Regions from separate parts of the Variovorax sp. RCC_210 genome, predicted to be linked through region 2. Evidence: riboswitches for the same ligand, from Rfam matches in the RefSeq annotation. Region 2 holds a riboswitch; the other holds the start of a gene.
The links. A riboswitch is a leader RNA that binds a small molecule or an ion and turns the genes downstream of it on or off. The one in region 2 is predicted to bind S-adenosylhomocysteine.
Positions count from the first base shown of each region.

Region 1: another riboswitch for S-adenosylhomocysteine. It lies ahead of metH (methionine synthase); the one in region 2 lies ahead of ahcY (adenosylhomocysteinase).

Region 1 covers NZ_JBFUPJ010000004.1:356,472-362,401, forward strand. Annotated here, with positions in the region: gene AB6807_RS16445 (ArnT family glycosyltransferase) at 1-1,790, opposite strand, end outside; gene metH (methionine synthase) at 1,843-4,557, opposite strand; S-adenosyl-L-homocysteine riboswitch at 4,673-4,748, opposite strand; gene AB6807_RS16455 (esterase/lipase family protein) at 4,885-5,910, shown strand; gene AB6807_RS16460 (lipase secretion chaperone) at 5,921-5,930, shown strand, end outside.
Region 2 covers NZ_JBFUPJ010000016.1:138,538-144,467, reverse strand. Annotated here, with positions in the region: gene AB6807_RS32580 (peptide chain release factor 3) at 1-162, opposite strand, end outside; gene AB6807_RS32575 (alpha/beta fold hydrolase) at 299-1,219, opposite strand; gene phaP (TIGR01841 family phasin) at 1,252-1,749, opposite strand; gene AB6807_RS32565 (hypothetical protein) at 1,990-2,631, opposite strand; S-adenosyl-L-homocysteine riboswitch at 2,788-2,856, shown strand; gene ahcY (adenosylhomocysteinase) at 2,931-4,370, shown strand; gene AB6807_RS32555 (TlyA family RNA methyltransferase) at 4,378-5,244, shown strand; gene metF (methylenetetrahydrofolate reductase [NAD(P)H]) at 5,255-5,930, shown strand, end outside.

The sequences.
Region 1 (5,930 bases), on a different contig from region 2:
TCGAAATCGGTGCGCGCGCTGAACACCGGCACCACCGAGTTGGGGAGCACGACGGCCGTGAAGCCCAGGCCGCCGAGCTTGCGCGCGAGGTCACCGCCCGACAGCGCCCCGAAGTCGGTGTAGCGCCACGGGCCCAGGGTGTCGCCCCAGATCGGGTTGGGGCCGTAGTAGATGGCCTCGTTCAGCGCGATCTGGTAGACGCGGCCGGTGGCGTTGTGGCGCAGGTAGTCCATGACGGCATAGCCGGGCACGTGCTGGCGCAGCACGGCCTCGCGCGCCTCGGGCGTGACGGAGATCATCGCGACCTTCACCGCGGTCTGGCGCACCGCCACCGCGGCCAGCACGGCCAGCAGCAGCACGGGAATCCAGTCGGCCACGCGGGCGCCGCCGCGCGCGGTGTCGCGGCTCATGGCGCCGGTGGCCACGCTACCGGCGCCAGCACCCTCGTCGTGCCCGGGCTTGCCCACGCCGAACAACCGGCGCACGCCCGCCGCCGCCCAGCCGAACAGCACCTGCCAGCCGATGGCCGCGATGGCCGCCAGCAGCGGGAACGAGGCCGTCAGGTAGCGCGGGTAGCGCGAGGTCACGACCCAGACCACCACCGAGTACAGGCAGAACCAGCCGGCCGCGCGCACCGCGGCCGAGCGCTTCCACCAGATGCTGAACGGCGCGAAGAACACCGACCAGATCAGCGCGTTGGGCATCTCGGCGTGCACGCGCACGTCGGCCACCTGCTGCACGTAGTCGGCCGGCGTCCATTCGGTGAAGCCGAAGACGCGCGCGCCGATGGGGTTGAACGGGTCACCCGTCATGACGGCGTTGCGCGCATACCAGTACACGCACGGCAGCAGGAAGCAGCCGAGCACCAGCGCCCACGCCTTCACGCGGCGCTCGTGGCGAACCACGAACAGCGCCACCAGCGGCAGGAAGATCAGCGCCTGGTACTTGCAGCCTGCCGCCACCCCGAGGCAGAACGCGGCCACGCCGAGCCAGCGCATGCCGCCATGCACGCCGCGCTGGGCGGCCGCGGGCATTGCCGGCGCCGATTCGCGCCACCACCACAGCGCCACGCAGGCCGACAGCACGAACAGCGCCACGCCCATGTCGATGAGCGCGTTCGAATAGTCGCCCAGCCCCAGCCAGATGGCCGCGCCGATGCAGGCCGTGAGCCGGCTCGCGTGCAGCACGCCCAGGCGGTACACCATGAACACCGACAGCGCGCCGGCCAGCGCATTGAGAAAGTGCGGCAGCACGTCGTCGCCCAGTTGCAGCGCAGCGGCGTAGAGCAGGTTGTAGTTGTAGGGGAACCAGGGGTAGCGCAGCCAGTCGTGGATGCCCAGCGTGCCCTGCTGCGCCACCTGGCGCGCGTACGGCAGGTGGTACATGAGCTCGTCGAAGGCGATGGGCGGGACCAGCGGCGCGACCAGCGCGGGCAACGCGACCAGCGCCAGCGCCATGGCGGCGATGCGCTCCGCGCGGGTCCACGGTGCGCGGCTCTCGCCGGCGCGCAGGGCGCGGCGCTCGCGCAGCCACAGGGGCAGCTGCACCGCCGCGGCGACGAAGCCCGCCACCACCACGGCCACGGTGGCACCGGTCTTGAAGGCACCGAAGATGGCCAGCGCCTGGAACGCGCAGATGAAGAACCCGACGCCCAGCGCCACGGCCATGGCCGCCTCGAGCCCCGCGTCGCGCCGCGGCGGCGGCGCCAGCCGGCCGAGCAGCGCGCGGCCGTACCCCCAGCAGCTGAACACGAAAACCGCCAATGCCGCGTAGTGCGCGGCTGCAAACATCAGCTTCTGAATAACAACTCCCGGTGCCGGGCGGCCACGCCGGCCGGCAGGTTCAAAGGTTCGGCGCCAGCAGGCGCTCGAGCTCGGCTTCGCTTTGCTTGCGCCGGGCGGCCTGGTCCTGCAGCTGGTCGTGCCCGATCTTGCCGACGTTGAAGTACGTCGCATCGGGGTGACCCAGGTAGAAACCACTCACGCTGGCGGCCGGCATCATAGCGAGGCTTTCCGTCAGGGTCATGCCAATGTCCGCGCACGCCAGAAGGTCGAACATCGGGCCCTTCACGCTGTGGTCGGGGCAGGCGGGGTAGCCGGGCGCGGGGCGGATGCCGCGGTATTTCTCCGCGATCATGTCGTCGTTGCTCAGGCCCTCGTCGGCCGCGTAGCCCCACAGGTCGGTGCGCACGCGGTGATGCAGCGCCTCGGCGAAGGCCTCGGCCAGCCGGTCGGCCAGGGCCTTGAGCATGATGGCCGAGTAGTCGTCCAGGTCGTCGATGAAGTACTTCTCCTTCTTCTCCACGCCCAGGCCCGCGGTGACGGCGAACATGCCCACATAGTCCTTCACGCCGCTCGCCTTGGGCGCGACGAAGTCCGACAGGCAGCGGCTCGGGCGCATCACGCCCTCGATGGCCTGCTTCTCGGTCTGCTGGCGCATGCCGTACCAGGTGAGCGCCACTTCGCTGCGGCTTTCGTCGGTGTACAGCTCGATGTCGTCGTCGTTCACCGTGTTGGCCGGCCAGAAGCCGACCACGCCGCTGGCGCTGAGCCAGCGCCCCTCGATCAGGCGCTTGAGCATGCGCTGGCCGTCGGCGTACACGCGCACGGCCTCGGTGCCGACGACCTCGTCCTTCAGGATGGCGGGGAACGGCCCGGCCAGGTCCCAGGTCTGGAAGAACGGGCCCCAGTCGATGTACTTGGCGAGCTCGGTCAGGTCGAAGTTCCTGAACACCCGCCGGCCGATGAACTTGGGCACCGGCGGCAGGTAGTTCGCGAAGTCGATGGGCGTCTTGTTGGCGCGCGCCTTGGCCAGCGGCCACAGCGGCACCTGCTTCTTGTTGGCGTGCTGCGTGCGCACCTTGTCGTAGTCGGCGTTGATCTCGTCGATGTACGCCGAGGCCTGGTCGGACAGCAGGCTCTGCGCCACGCTCACGCTGCGCGAGGCGTCGGGCACGTAGACCACCGGGCCTTCGTAGTGCGGCGCGATCTTCACGGCCGTGTGCACGCGGCTGGTGGTGGCGCCGCCGATCATCAGCGGAATCTTCTTGATGCGGAAATGGTCGTCGCGCTGCATCTCGCCGGCCACGAACTGCATCTCTTCGAGGCTGGGCGTGATCAGGCCCGACAGGCCCACGATGTCCGCGCCCTCGACCTTGGCGCGCGCCAATATCTCGTGGCACGGCACCATCACGCCCATGTTCACCACCTCGAAGTTGTTGCACTGGAGCACGACGGTGACGATGTTCTTGCCAATGTCGTGCACGTCGCCCTTCACCGTGGCGATGATGATCTTGCCCTTGGTGCGCACGTCGCGCCCCGCGGCCTCGTCGCGCAGCTTTTCTTCCTCGATGTAGGGCAGCAAGTGGGCCACGGCCGACTTCATGACGCGCGCCGACTTCACCACCTGCGGCAGGAACATCTTGCCGGCGCCGAACAGGTCGCCCACGATGTTCATGCCGTCCATGAGCGGGCCTTCGATCACGTGCAGCGGCCGGCCGCCCTTGGCCAGGATCTGCTGGTAGGCCTCCTCGGTGTCTTCCACGATGAAGTCGGTGATGCCGTGCACCATGGCGTGCGAGAGCCGCTGGTTGACGTGCACCGGCTGCTCGGGCGTACCGCGCCATTCGAGGCGCTTGCTCTCGTCCTTGGCGCCGCTCTTGGCGGTCTCGGCGATCTCGACGAGGCGCTCGCCGGCATCGGGGCGACGGTTGAGCACCACGTCTTCCACGCGCTCGCGCAGCGTGGGCTCCAGGTCGTCGTACACGCCCACCATGCCGGCGTTGACGATGCCCATGTCCATGCCCGCCTTGATGGCGTGGTACAGGAACACGGTGTGGATCGCTTCGCGCATCGGGTCGTTGCCGCGAAAGCTGAAGCTCACGTTGCTCACCCCGCCCGACACCTTGGCGCCCGGCAGGTTCTCCTTGATCCAGCGCACGGCCTCGATGAAGTCGACCGCGTAGTTGTCGTGCTCCTCGATGCCGGTGGCAATGGCGAAGATGTTCGGGTCGAAGATGATGTCCTCGGGCGGAAAGCCGACCTCGTCCACCAGGATGCGGTAGGCCCGCTCGCAGATCTCGATCTTGCGCGCGTAGGTGTCGGCCTGGCCCTTCTCGTCGAAGGCCATCACCACGGCGGCGGCGCCGTAGCGCTTCACCAGCTTGGCCTCGTGCTTGAACTTGTCGACCCCCTCCTTCATGGAAATGGAGTTGACGATGCCCTTGCCCTGGATGCAGCGCAGCCCGGCCTCGATGACGTCCCACTTCGAGCTGTCGACCATCACCGGCACGCGCGCGATGTCGGGCTCGCTGGCAATCAGGTTCAGGAAGCGGACCATGGCGACCTTGCTGTCGAGCATGGCCTCGTCCATGTTGATGTCGATGACCTGCGCGCCGTTTTCCACCTGCTGGCGCGCGACGGCCAGGGCCTCTTCGAACTGGCCGTTCAGGATCATCCGCGCGAAGGCCTTGGAGCCGGTGACGTTGGTGCGCTCGCCGATGTTGACGAACAGCGTGTCCGCACCGATGGCGACCGGCTCGAGGCCGGACAGCTTCATGGGCGGGGGAGCGACGGCAGGCGCGGGAGAGCCCGGAAGCGAGGAGTCGGGAGCGGAATCTGAAGCTGAAGACGGAGCGGAAATCTGGGACATGGCCTCACCTGCGGAAGAGTCGAACAGGCGAGCGTCGTTGTCGCCCCAAGCCTGACGGAAGGCCTGCGAGGCCCACCGCTGCAACGCTCCTTGGGAAGTCGCGCATTTTAGGGCGATTCGAAATGTGCCGGGGGGAAACCCCAGTTTCATTCCAGGGGCTGCGCCACAGAATCCGCCCAGTTGTTTTCGAACGACCGTTCGTTTTTCGAGCAACGCCAAAGGGAGAGAGCCAAAATGGCCAGAGACAACCATGCATCGCTGCGGCCTGCAGCCAAACCCGTGCGCGCGGCGCGCGCCGTCGTGTTCCGCTGCGGCCTCGCTGCCGTGGCCGCAGCGACGGCCGTCGCGCTGCCGGCCCGCGCCACCACCGACGAAGCCAGGACCAGATACCCCATCGTGCTGGTCCACGGTCTGCTCGGTTTCGACAACGTGCTGGGCGTGGACTATTTCTACGGCATTCGGGGCGCGCTGGTCCAGGCGGGCGGCAAGATCTACGTGGCCAAGCTCTCGGGCACCAACACCTCCGAGGTGCGCGGCGAGCAACTGCTGAAAGAGCTGCGCACGCTGCGCGCGCTCTCGCAGAACCCCTCGCAGAAGTACAACCTGATCGGCCACTCGCAAGGCGCGCCCACCGCGCGCTACGTGGCGGCCGTGGCGCCGGACCTGGTCGCGTCGGTTACGTCGGTGAGCGGCACGAACGGCGGCTCGAAGGTGGCCGACCTGCTGGCCTCGCTGCGCCCGGGCGGCTTTCTCCAGACCGTGGCGCTGAAGGTCGTCAACCACTGGAACCGCACGGTCGGCGTGCTGTCGGGCCGGAACACGAGCGACTACCCCGAGGCTCCGCTGAGCGCCCTGACCTCGCTCACCACGGTGGGCGGCGCGGCCTTCGACCGCAAGTTTCCGCAGGCGCGCCCGCCGGCGGGGTCGTCGTGCGACGTGAAGAGCGGCGCGTCGGTGGTCGACGGCGTGCGCTACTACTCGTGGGCCGGCGCGTCGACCGGCTTCAACCTGTTCGACCTGAGCGACTTTCCGCTGCAGGCGCTGGGCACCTTCGCCTTCTTCGGCGAGGCCAACGACGGGCTGGTCGCCACCTGCACCACCCGGCTCGGCACCCACCTGGGCGACTACCGCCAGAACCACCTGGACGCGATCAACCAGGTGCTTGGCAACACCTACGGCAGCGTCTTTCCGTACCGCGAGAAGAAGGTGCCCGCGATCTACACGGAGCACGCGGAGCGGCTAAAAAGCGCGGGCCTTTGAGGGCATTCGCATGCACATGC
Region 2 (5,930 bases):
GGAGGTGGCGTGACGCGAGGCCTTGCGCGCCTTCACCGAGCCGGCGATCTGGATCGCGCCGGAGAAAAGCAGCAGCTTCTCGGTCAGCGTGGTCTTGCCGGCGTCAGGGTGGGAAATGATCGCGAAGGTGCGACGGCGGCGGGTTTCGGCGAGAAAAGACAAGGTGGGCAATCTGCGGGGGGAATGCCGCGATTTTAGGAGGGCGCGAATTTCCGCCTGCCGCGGCGAGGCAAAGCGGCCTGTTCATGTCGACGTCATGTCCGCCGTGGCCTCAGGCGGTTCCTGCGGTTCCGGCGGGTCAGCTGTCCAGGTGAGGCGCGGTGTGCGCCGCGATGGCATCGACGATCTGCGGCCACATGGCCACCGGCAGCGCATGCCCCATGCGCGGAATGCGCAGCAGCTTCGCCCCCGCGATCGCGTCGGCCACGTCCACCCCGCAGGCCACCGGCACCAGCGGGTCGGCCTCGCCGTGGATCACCAGCGTGGGCACCTGCACGCCGCGCAGCGCGGGTTTGCGGTTGCCCGAGGCCAGGATGGCCGCGAGCTGGCGCGCCACGCCGGGCGGGTTGAGCCCGCGCAGGAACACGAGCTGCGCGCGCTCGGTGTCGCGCGCCTCGTCCAGCGGAAAGGCCGAAGGCCCGCGCAGCACGCGCCACACCTTGGCGTAGTGCGGCAGGTACGCCTCGAAGGTGGTCGGGGAGGGCGAGAACAGCACCGCCATCGCCTCGGGCGTGGGCGGCGGCAGGGTCGGGTCGCCGGTGGTCGACATGATGCTGGTGAACGACAGCATCCGGTGCGCATGGTGAATGCACATCTCCTGCCCGATGGCGCCCCCCATCGACGCGCCCACGATGTGCGCGCGCGCGATGCCCAGCGCGTCGAGCAGGCCGACGCAGTCGCCGGCCATGTCGCGCAGCGTGTAGGGCGCGTGCAGCATGCGCCCCGCCATGGCCTGCTGCATCAGCAGCTGGATGTCGGGCACGCCGAGCTCGGTCAGGTAGCTCGAGTGGCCGATGTCGCGGTTGTCGAAGCGGATCACGCGGTGGCCGCCGGCTTCGGCGAGCAGGGCGCAGAAGTCGTCGTCCCACGCGACCATCTGCGCGCCCAGGCCCATCACCAGCAGCAGCGGCGACGCATCGGGGTCGCCGAAGCTGTCCCAGGCAAGCTCGATGCCGTGCACGCGCGTGCGCTGCTCGACGCGGGGCGGGGCTGCGGCCATGGCGTGTCCTCGGTGGGTGTCTGCGGTGCGCCTTACTTGCGCTGCAGCAGCTTGGTCACTTCGTCCACGTTCGACTGGATGCGCTGGCGCACCACGTCGAAGGCGTCGGCCTGCGACTTGGCCGCGAGGTTGGCCAGCTCCTTGATGTCGTCGATGGCGCGCTGGAACGACTGGCGGCCGAGCTCGTCGAGCTTGGCGAGGTTTTCCTTCGGGTCCTTGCCGGGCATGCCCTTGGCGGCGCTCTGCCATTCGGTGATGGCGTGCTTGATCATCTCGGTCTGCCGCTGCACCACGGTCTGCAGGCCCTGGTAGGACTTTTCGTTGGCTTCCATCAGCGCCTGCAGGTCCTTGCGGCCGCTGTCCAGCAGCTTGCCGGCACCGCCCGTCAGGTTGAGGTTCTGCAGCCGGTCGGCCATGCCCTTCAGCGGATTGAGCATGTCCGCGGCGTTCGGCATCGCCTGCTTTGCACCGGCGGTGCTGTCGCTGCTGGAGGTGGTCTTCTTGGCGGCGGCTTTCTTGGCAGTGGCCATGGTGCGAAATCTCCTGTTTGGACGGATGAACGGACTGGACGGATAGGACGGATAAAACGGATGGATGGCGCGGGCCCGGCCCGCAGGCCGAAGTCCCTCGCCACAAGTCCCTCGCCACGATACGCCGCGCAGGCACGCCGCACGTTGCCGCCGCGGCAAAAATGCGTGCGGGATTTCCCTTGGGTGTCCGGGTCCTCGAGGCGTTGGTCGGCGGGCCCTGCTTGCGGCCCGCCCGCCCGCTCACATCGGCGGTGCGAAGCCGTTGCGACCGGCCGTGACGCGCAGCGCCGTGGGCGTGCCGTTCTTTTCCTGCGCGTTGACCATGACCTTGGCGCCGGGCACCAGCAGGGCCTCGGTGCCGGGGCGGAAGGTGACCACCGGCGCGTCGGGCGGCACGATGACGGTCTTTTCGCCGCCCTTGTACGTCAGGCGCAGCTGCTGGCCGCCATGCACGGACTTGGGGGCGGCCGCCAGGTCGGCGACGGTGGCGTTGGTCATGGTGCTGTCGGGCAGCAGGTCCCAGGGGCGGTGGCCTTCGCCGGTGCCGCGCGCGGCCTCGGGGAACACCACCACCTCGATGGCCTTCTGCGTGCCGTCGGCCTGCGGCATGGCGGCGGTGCCGATGAAGCTGCCGCGCTTGATGTCGGACAGCTTGATGCGATAGACCTCCGACACCGGCATGTCGGCCGGCCGCGCGAGGCTGACCACCTCGCCGCCGCGGTCCTGCACCACGAGCGTCTTGGCATCGACGCGCACGATGGTGCCGCGGATGCGGACCTGCTCGGCGTTCTGGGCCGAGGCGAGAACCGGCGCGCCGAGAGCGGCGACGAGCGCGGCGGAGGCCAGCAGGGCCGAGGGGAGTCTGGAGAGCGTGAGCGACATGGGGCGGGGCTTTCTTGGGGTGGGTGCGAGGGGCGGGGAAGGTGGGGGTGAGAGGGCGGGGTGCGGGCCAATGTACGCCTGTGCGCGAGAACGCGCTTTCCGTGATGTGGGATACCCGAGCGATTGGCGCGCCCCGGCGCCGCGTCTACAATCCGCCGTTCCGAGGAGCGTTGCAGCGCCATCAGGCGTGAGGCTCGGACCACATCGCAACCACGCTCACCCGCTGTTCTCGCGGTGAGTCAATTTTCCGTAAGACCCCCGTACGCAGTGGCATCTTTCAAACCAGTTTTGGAGTTCTCATGAGCGCTGTTCTCAAGCCCCACCCCGTTTCGACCGCCGACCAGGCGATTGCCGACCTGTCCCTCGCTGCCTGGGGCCGCAAGGAAATCCGCATCGCGGAAACCGAAATGCCCGGCCTGATGGCCATCCGTGAAGAGTTCTCGAAGGGCCAGGCGCTCAAGGGCGCGCGCATCACGGGCTCGCTGCACATGACGATCCAGACGGCCGTGCTGATCGAGACGCTGCAAGCCCTGGGCGCCGAAGTGCGCTGGGCCTCCTGCAACATCTTCTCCACGCAGGACCACGCCGCCGCCGCCATCGCCGAAAAGGGCACGCCGGTGTTCGCCATCAAGGGCGAGTCGCTGAAGGACTACTGGGACTACACCCACGCCATCTTCGACTTCGGCCCCAAGGGTTCGAAGGGCGAAGGCCCGAACATGATCCTGGACGACGGCGGCGACGCCACGCTGCTGATGCACCTGGGCCAGCGCGCCGAGAAGGACCTGGGCGTGCTCGCCAACCCGACGAGCGAAGAAGAACGCATCCTGTACGCCGCCATCAAGGCCAAGCTGGCCGTGGACAGCACCTGGTACACCCGCAAGTCGGCGGAGATCATCGGCGTGACCGAGGAAACGACCACCGGCGTGCACCGCCTGAACGAAATGTCGGCCAAGGGCACGCTGCTGTTCCGCGCCATCAACGTGAACGACTCGGTCACCAAGAGCAAGTTCGACAACCTGTACGGCTGCCGCGAGTCGCTGGTGGACGGCATCAAGCGCGCGACCGACGTGATGATCGCCGGCAAGGTGGCCTGCGTGGCCGGCTACGGCGACGTGGGCAAGGGCTCGGCCCAGGCCCTGCGCGCGCTGTCGGCGCAGGTGTGGGTCACTGAAATCGACCCCATCAACGCCCTGCAGGCCGCCATGGAAGGCTACAAGGTCGTGACCATGGAGTACGCCGCCGACAAGGCCGACATCTTCGTGACCACCACCGGCAACAAGGACGTCATCACGCACGACACCATGGCCAAGATGAAGGACCAGGCCATCGTCTGCAACATCGGCCACTTCGACAACGAGATCGACGTCGCGTCGATCGAGAAGTACGAGTGGGAAGAAATCAAGCCGCAGGTCGACCACATCACCTTCCCGGACGGCAAGAAGATCATCCTGCTGGCCAAGGGCCGCCTGGTGAACCTGGGCTGCGGCACGGGCCACCCGAGCTTCGTGATGTCGTCGTCGTTCGCCAACCAGACCATCGCCCAGATCGAGCTGTTCACCAAGCCCGACGCCTACCAGGCCGGCAAGGTCTACGTGCTGCCCAAGCACCTGGACGAGAAGGTCGCGCGCCTGCACCTGAAGAAGGTCGGCGCCATGCTCACCGAGCTGACCGACACGCAGGCCGCCTACATCGGCGTGGACAAGAACGGCCCTTACAAGCCCGACTCGTACCGCTACTGATCAGCGCATGCGCGCCGATCAACTGTTGGTGGAGCGCGGCATGGCCGCCTCCCGTTCGCAAGCCGTGCGGCTCATTGCCGGCGGCTTGCGCTGGCGCGACGCGGGCACGAGCGACGCGTGGCGCTCGGTCGTGAAGAACAAGGACGACGTGCCCGAGTCGGCCGAGCTCGAGCTGGCAGACGCGGCCGAGGCCCGGTACGTGTCGCGCGGCGGGCTCAAGCTCGAGGGCGCGCTGGGCGTCACCGGGCTCGATGTCGCGGGCAAGCTGTGCCTCGACGTGGGCCAGTCCACCGGCGGCTTCACCGACTGCCTGCTGCAGCGCGGTGCCGCGAAGGTGGTGGGCGTCGATGTCGGCCACGGGCAGCTGCATGCGCGACTGCGCGAGGACGAGCGCGTGGTGGCCATTGAGGGGGTCAATGCGCGCGCGCTGTCGGCTGACGATCTGCGGGAAGACGCAGCCGAGGACGCCGAGCAGGAGGGCGAGGCGCCCGAAACAGCTGAAGCAGGCGAAGCAGCTGAAGCAGCTGAAGATGGGGAACCTTCGGCCCCGCGCTTCGACCTCATCGTGGGCGACCTGTCGTTCATCTCGCTCACGCTGGTGCTGCCGGCGGTGGTCCAGTTCCTGGCCGACGACGGCCAGCTGCTGATGCTGGTCAAGCCGCAGTTCGAGCTGCAGCCCGGCCAGGTCGGCAAGGGCGGCATCGTGCGCGACGAGTCGATGTACGCCGTGGTCGAGAAGCGGCTGCACGACGCCTGCGCGGCGCTCGAGCTGCGCGTGCTGCGCTGGTTCGACAGCCCGATCGCCGGGGGCGACGGCAACCGCGAGTTTTTCATTCACGCCGTCCGTGTTGCCAAGGCGAGCGACGGTTCCTAAGGAGACGCAGGTGCGCCTTCCGCTGAGTTTCGAATTCTTCCCGACCAAGACGCCCGAAGGCGCGGTCAAGCTGCGCGCCGCGCGCCAGCAGCTGTATGTGCGCAAGCCGCAGTTCTGCTCGGTCACCTACGGCGCGGGCGGCTCCACGCACCAGGGCACCTTCGGTGCGGTGCAGGAGATATTGGCCGAGGGTGTCGATGCGGCAAGCCATTTTTCGTGCATTGGCGCCACCCGCGCCACGGTGCGCGAGCAGCTCGCCGAGCTCAAGGGCATGGGCGTGAAGCGCCTGGTGGCCCTGCGCGGCGACCTGCCGAGCGGCTACGGCATTGGCGGGGAGTTCCAGTACGCGAGCGATCTCGTGGCCTTCATCCGTGAGGAGACCGGCCGCGACTTCCACATCGAGGTGGCCTGCTACCCCGAGATCCATCCGCAGGCGCGTTCGCCCGAAGCCGACCTGCAGGCCTTTGCCGCCAAGGTGAAGGCCGGCGCCGATTCGGCGATCACGCAGTACTTCTTCACGCCCGAGGCCTACTTTCGCTTTGTCGACGAGGCGCGCAAGCTGGGCATAGACACCCCGATCGTGCCAGGCATCATGCCGATCACGAGTTCGACGCAGCTCATGCGCTTCTCCGACGCCTGCGGCGCCGAGATTCCGCGCTGGGTGCGCCTGCGGCTGCAGGCCTTCG